2 regions of the Sphingobacterium siyangense genome follow, and region 1 is predicted to be linked to the other one. Evidence: riboswitches for the same ligand, from Rfam matches in the RefSeq annotation. Region 1 holds a riboswitch; the other holds the start of a gene.
The links. Region 1 has a riboswitch for S-adenosylmethionine ahead of K2F45_RS25510 (methylenetetrahydrofolate reductase). Riboswitches for the same ligand answer to the same signal wherever they lie in the genome.

Region 1 (3,193 bases):
ATTGTACCTTTCGCACTAACCTGTCCTGCTCTCCTGAAATAGACAACCATCGCTATAGCCGGAATTGCCAACAGATTTAATAGGTGCACTCCGATCGAAAGGCCCATAACAAAAGCAATAAACACCAGCCAACGATCGCTACCTTCCTCATCTGCACGGACTTCCCACTTTAAAATTGCCCAAAAAACAATCGCAGTACACAATGAAGACATCGCATATACCTCGGATTCAACAGCCGAATACCAAAATGAATCACTAAAGCAGAAAGCCATTGCACCAACTAAACCCGCAGCAAAAATTTGGAAATAATTCGATAATTGAACTTTCGCTTGCCTGTTGAGTATCTTTTTGGCAATTGCTGTTATCGTCCAGAATAAAAATGTAACAGTAAGCCCACTGCAGATTGCGGATCCAATATTCATCCAATAGGCGATTTTACCTGCATTACCCAAAGCCAGGTTGGAAAATATATTCTGAATAAGAAGAAATAATGGTGCTCCCGGCTGGTGTGCCACTTCCAGCTTGTAGGCACAGGCAATAAATTCACCACAATCCCACCAGCTTACCGTCTTTTCAACGGTGGCGATATATACACATGTAGCAATTAGTCCGCAAGAAAAGCCGAGTAGAGAATTTAGTCTAGTGTACGTCATAAGGTCAATTTGGTCTATTGTTAAAATCCTTTTTAGCACTTTAAGTTAAAAAGTTATCCTGACTCCAATAAGTTAATTAACACTATTTAACACAAGTGCCTGACTATAAACAGGCTATTAACCCCTGAATATAGCGATCGACCTAAACTACACTATCAAAATTCTGGACATATTTTAGGCTTTCACAACGAATACTAACATAAAAAAAAAGGGAGCTTATGCGCTCCCTTTTCGTATTACTTTTACGAGTTAGGCTAGTTTTTCAACAATCTTCTTTGTTGGACCAGGATTACTCATCGTATAGAAATGTAAAACCGGAGCGCCAAATTTAATCAGCTCCTGACATTGTTGCACCAACCACTCTTCACCTACTTGTCTGACGTCGGCATTCGTTTTACATGCTGAAACAGCATCACTCAGTTCCTCCGGAATATCTAAATGAAATATCCTTGGTAGGGTAACCAACTGTTTTTTCGTTGTCAGTGGTTTTAATCCTGGAATAATAGGCACATGGATTCCATTGTCCCTACATTTTGTTACAAACTCCTTGTATTTTTCAACATTAAAGAACATCTGAGTCACAATAAACTCTGCTCCCATATCGACTTTTTGTTTCAGATATTTAAAATGAGTATTGAAATTTGGCGATTCAAAATGCTTTTCGGGATAGCCCGCTACTCCGATGCAAAAATCAGTCTTTTCCGATGTGATAATGTCTTCATGCAGATACTTTCCTTTATTCATATCAGTTACCTGTTCCAGTAGGTCTGTTGCAAAAGCATGTCCACCATCGGTCGGTATAAAATCGGCATCGCCCTTACGTGCATCGCCCCGCAATACCAAGACGTTATCTATGCCCAGGAAGTTCAAATCGATCAATGCATTTTCAGTTTCCTCTTTTGTAAAACCACCACATATCAAATGGGGCACCGCATCTACTTTATATTTATTCATGATTGCAGCACATATCGCCACTGTCCCAGGACGTTTACGATAGGAAACGCGTTCCAGTAATCCACTCGCATGCTCTTTATAGATATAATCTTCCCGATGGTAGGTTACGTCGATAAAAGGAGGTTTAAACTCCATCAGTTCATCCATGGTTTTAAAAATACTTTGGATGCCCTGCCCTTTCGCCGGTGGCAATAGCTCAAAAGAAAACAATGTTTTTCCTTTGGCATTCTGGATATGATCGATAATCTTCATTAAAAAACTGTTTTTAGTTTGGTTGGCTTACATCGAAACGCACACGTCGAGGAATCGTTTATCTACATGTAACTTATCTTTCCCACATGGAGTAGGGTAGAATTTAGCACCTTGAACAATACAGGTTGCTAAGGCTTCAACGGGTCTAGTCCCTCGGCCTTTCTCTATAAGCGTTGCTAATATCGTTTTAAAAAATCAAACGACAAAAATATTTTTTCGAAAAGGCAAAAATAGCGACAAAAAGACTGTAATAAATACGGCTTCAGGTTTATTCCCAGGCAATAATAGGAATTTACGCTCCCCCAAAAGTAAAAGACTTAAAAAAACAGATAAAATTAACGATCGAGGACCATCGGCAACGAAGAGACTGACTACGTCACAACAGGATCGGCTAAAGATTCGTTGCTAGGGAATTCCGTAGATTTTTGAGATAAAATGTAATCAGTAAGAGTCCAGTAACATGGTACTCCTCTTTCGATCCATATTTAAAACCATCAAATAAATATTTGTAGGCGACTAATGCATTTTTTTCGTTGTAAAATAACTCTTTCCAAGAATCGGGAACATCTGCCCATGCCTTGAGCACAATGCCATTCTCAGCATAAATAATGGGTGATTCAACACCATCCATTCGATAATCGTGATGTGTGCCTGAACTTGATATGTGCTGGAAATAAGCGATAGAATAATCTACAAAATTCAATGCCCTGGCTTTTATCTCCATTTCACTTTCTGATTTTACAGGGGCATTTCGCCATAGATTCACCTGGCTATCAAATTTGCTCGGGGTCTCCCGGATAGGGGTTTTATCTAACGCAAAGTTGATATAAAGTTTTTCACTTGTGGGGACACGTGCTGAGCTAAACTGTGAAAAATCACCTCTCAGCTGAACAAAATCGTTTTTTACCTTAACAATATCCAAAGCGAGACTACCCTTTTTCTCATCGGTCAATTCTAATCGATCGCCGTCGAATCTATACTTACCGTAGAGTAAGATATCATCGATCGCCATCACAAACTTATCTTTATCACGGAGGGAGAGAAAGGACCGATATATCGTCGGGTCATTACCATAGACATCTGCCTCCACATTTTGGGGTGATTCTCTTTTTACTTTATGATACTCCTCATTTGAATAGCCCAATATCATTTGGTAATTGCCTTCAGGAAAGTCCTTTTTCTTCCCAAAGAAAGCACAAGAAGACAACGAGAATAGGAATAGCAGCAGTAATAACGGTTTCAAAATAAATCAATAATTATGGCCAGTAATAATATACAGACCAAGATAAGAAATTACTGCAATAGTTCGTATACCGCTATTTATTTGAATAAGC
Region 2 (3,193 bases), 970 kb from region 1:
CGGACAACTATTTTAGCAAAAAATCGGATTTTGATAATGCATTGGCCGGTGTATACGCGTCATTGCAGAGTGAGACGTTCTCCTATGGGATGCCTTTCCGGGACTGTCTGACCGACAATGGCTACAATCAGTTCAACTCAGGTAGCGTCAATGAAATCGTAGGTGGGAATTTAAATCCGACCACAGGGGGGTATGAAACCGGAATTTATAACGATGCTTATGTGGGAATAGGACGTGCCAATCGCCTGATCGAGAAGCTTCAGGGCTATAACGGCTCCGATATGAACGATGCAGAGAAGAAAAATATGGAAGCCGAAGCCCGCTTTATCCGTGCTTTTGTTTATTTCCAATTGTACAGTATTTATGGTGAGGTGCCGCTTGTGCTGACTTCCCTTAGTCTGGAGAATCAACGTCAGCCAAAGGAAAGTGCGGAGAATATCCTAAAACAGATTCGCGCTGATCTGGATTTTGGGATCGCTAACTTAGCGGCTAAACCTTATTTCAATAATGGGGGGCATGCGACCGCAAGTTCAGCAAAAGCCTTGAAAGCACGGGTTTTACTGTTTGCGGCTTATGGTGACAAAGGGGTGCCCGATTTAGCAATCTTGAAAGAGGTAAAAGACTTATGCACCGATGTCATGAAAGAGTATACCCTGAGTACGGCTTTTGAAAATGTCTTTCGCGATGCAACACAGAAGAACAATACCGAGATTATCTTTTCGGTCAATTTTCTGGCACCGAATAATACAGCCCCCTGGGACATGTACCTAGGCGACTGGATCGCTGCTTCACCTTTACAAAACCTGGTGGATACCTATGAATGCAAAGATGGTCTGCCTTATGGTGAATCACCCTTGACTGACCGAGCCAATCCCTTCAAAGATAGGGATCCGCGCTTGAGCAAAACAATTTTCGTGGATCATCCCGACTTTGGCGGCGGTAAGATCCATACACCGTCCAATCCGCGGCCTACAGGTTATGGGGTATTGAAATTTTTGGATCCGGCCAACTTACCTTTTGGCTTTTCAACATTGAGCCAACAGGATGCGGTTGTACTGCGGTTTGGAGAGGTGTTATTGATGTATGCCGAAGCACAAAATGAAATCGCCGGGCCAGATCAATCGGTTTACGATGCTATGAATACCCTGAGGAGCCGCGTTCAGATGCCCGGGTTTCCTGCCGGTTATAACAAGGAAAAAATGCGCGACCGTATCCGCCACGAAAGAAGGGTTGAACTTGCTTTCGAAGGACTACGGCATTACGACCTGATTCGTTGGCATATCGCAGGCGAAGTACTCAATGCGGTCAAAGACAGTAAAGTGCCCTATCATTTTGAGGACAAATTTTACCGCTGGCCATTACCACAAACAGAAATTGAGAAAAGCGCAGGTGTGTTAATTCAGAATCCAAACTATAAATAATAAGATTATCGCCTTCTTTTAAATCGGCAATTTCCTAAACCAACCACAGCAGCGCGCACGAAGTCCTTTCGATGCGCGCTTTTTTTTGTCGATAACGATTACTGTAAAGGAATCAGGACATTCTGTTCCAAGCGTACAGGGACATGCTTCACCGAGGTAAAACCGTCTTCCTTGGAAATGATGTTGGAAAGATCCAGTCCTCTTTTGGAGAACGTACTGATCAAAGCTGTTCTAAAGGTTGCCTTGGCTGAACCCCAGCCTTGTCCTAAGATGGTGTCATTGTTGAGCTGGATCAGTTCATCTGTTGAGTAATAACTGAATTTTTCCAGTAAGTGTTGGTAAAGATTTGTTGTAGTAGCCATACAATTTAAAAATTTAAAGGATTAAACCATAAACTGTATCCAGATCTTGTTGGGAAAATAATCGTTCTGCGACGTTTATTTTGGTCGAAACCCGTATTAATTTACCACCGCGGTGCCTGCACTCGGTTGGTATTGCATCATGCAATTCTGAATACTCTACAAATATAGTAGATTATTTTTTATAATTAAAAATATTTTTGTTTTTAAGGGTAAAGGAGCGTTAGCAACCGGAATAGGGAGGTCAAAAGCGAGGCGCGTTGTTGGCTGTGATTTGGTTATGAAGCGGATAGCAGGGCGAAAAATTTATCATGTTACTGTAATCTCATCGAAAATACTTTTAAAAATAGAGATAAGACAATACTTTTGCGCCATGAATAGAATTGCGGAAATTAACGAATACATTGCTACCGAACGCGAGGTATTATTGCAACACCCTTTATATCGTAAGATCAAAACGATCAAGAATCTACGTTCTTTTACAGAAGGGCATGTGTACGCTGTATGGGATTTTATGTCTTTACTAAAAGCTTTACAGATTAAATTGACCTGTACGACTTTACCTTGGTTTGCGAGTGAGCATCCATCAACACGCTATCTAATCAACGAAATTGTCTTGGCTGAGGAGTCGGATGAATACATTGATGGCCGCCGTTTGAGCCACTTTGAGATGTATCTGGACGCCATGGATGCCATGGGTGCCGACCTTCATCTGGTCAACAAATTTATTGCTCAAGCCAAAAAATCGAACAACATATTCGATGTCATTGCAACGACCACATTGGACAAGCGGATCAAAGACTTTTTGAATTTTACATTCGAAGTGATTGCTGAGGGCGAGGTGCATAAAATTGCCGCAGCATTTACATTTGGACGTGAAGACCTTATTCCGGGAATGTTTACTTCTATTTTGGAAGAAATTAAAACAAACTTTCCTACAGCCAATCTGGATAGCTTTATTTATTATTTTCAACGCCATATTGATCTTGACGGCGACGAGCATGGACCGTTGGCGATGCAGATGATCACAGATCTTGGGAAGGACGATGAGGTTAAATGGACGGAAATGAAAGAGATCAGTAAAATTGCGCTACAAAAAAGAATCCAGCTGTGGAATGCAATAGAAGATTCCTTATACGGATAATCTATTATTATACCATCGAGAAAGGCCTTTCAAATCACGATTTGAAAGGCCTTTTTTATGTGCTGTAAAAAAGGATATTGTAAGGACTTCTTGGCAGATATTGGTCTTTTTGTTTGAATTGATGAAAAAATGTCTTTTTTCCATAACATATTGGCGTTTGTGAAGAAATCCAAGTTCCAATAAGTGTCTAAGTTTGCAACGCAAAAAAATTACATAGCACACGTGAACTTTTTTCCTCCCTATTGGGCAAAAGGCATACTAACCATGGG

Region 2: linked by a shared signal. The riboswitch ahead of K2F45_RS21595 (5-oxoprolinase) and the one ahead of K2F45_RS25510 (methylenetetrahydrofolate reductase) in region 1 are both predicted to bind S-adenosylmethionine.

What each region holds. Positions count from the first base shown of each region.
Region 1 is NZ_CP080574.1:6,082,868-6,086,060, forward strand. It holds gene K2F45_RS25505 (glycosyltransferase family 117 protein) at 1-653, opposite strand, end outside; gene K2F45_RS25510 (methylenetetrahydrofolate reductase) at 903-1,859, opposite strand; SAM riboswitch class I at 1,930-2,032, opposite strand; gene K2F45_RS25515 (hypothetical protein) at 2,251-3,102, opposite strand.
Region 2 is NZ_CP080574.1:5,114,150-5,117,342, reverse strand. It holds gene K2F45_RS21600 (RagB/SusD family nutrient uptake outer membrane protein) at 1-1,421, shown strand, start outside; gene K2F45_RS21595 (5-oxoprolinase) at 1,520-1,783, opposite strand; SAM-I-IV-variant riboswitch at 1,850-1,943, opposite strand; gene K2F45_RS21590 (DUF3050 domain-containing protein) at 2,154-2,924, shown strand; gene K2F45_RS21585 (TolC family protein) at 3,189-3,193, shown strand, end outside.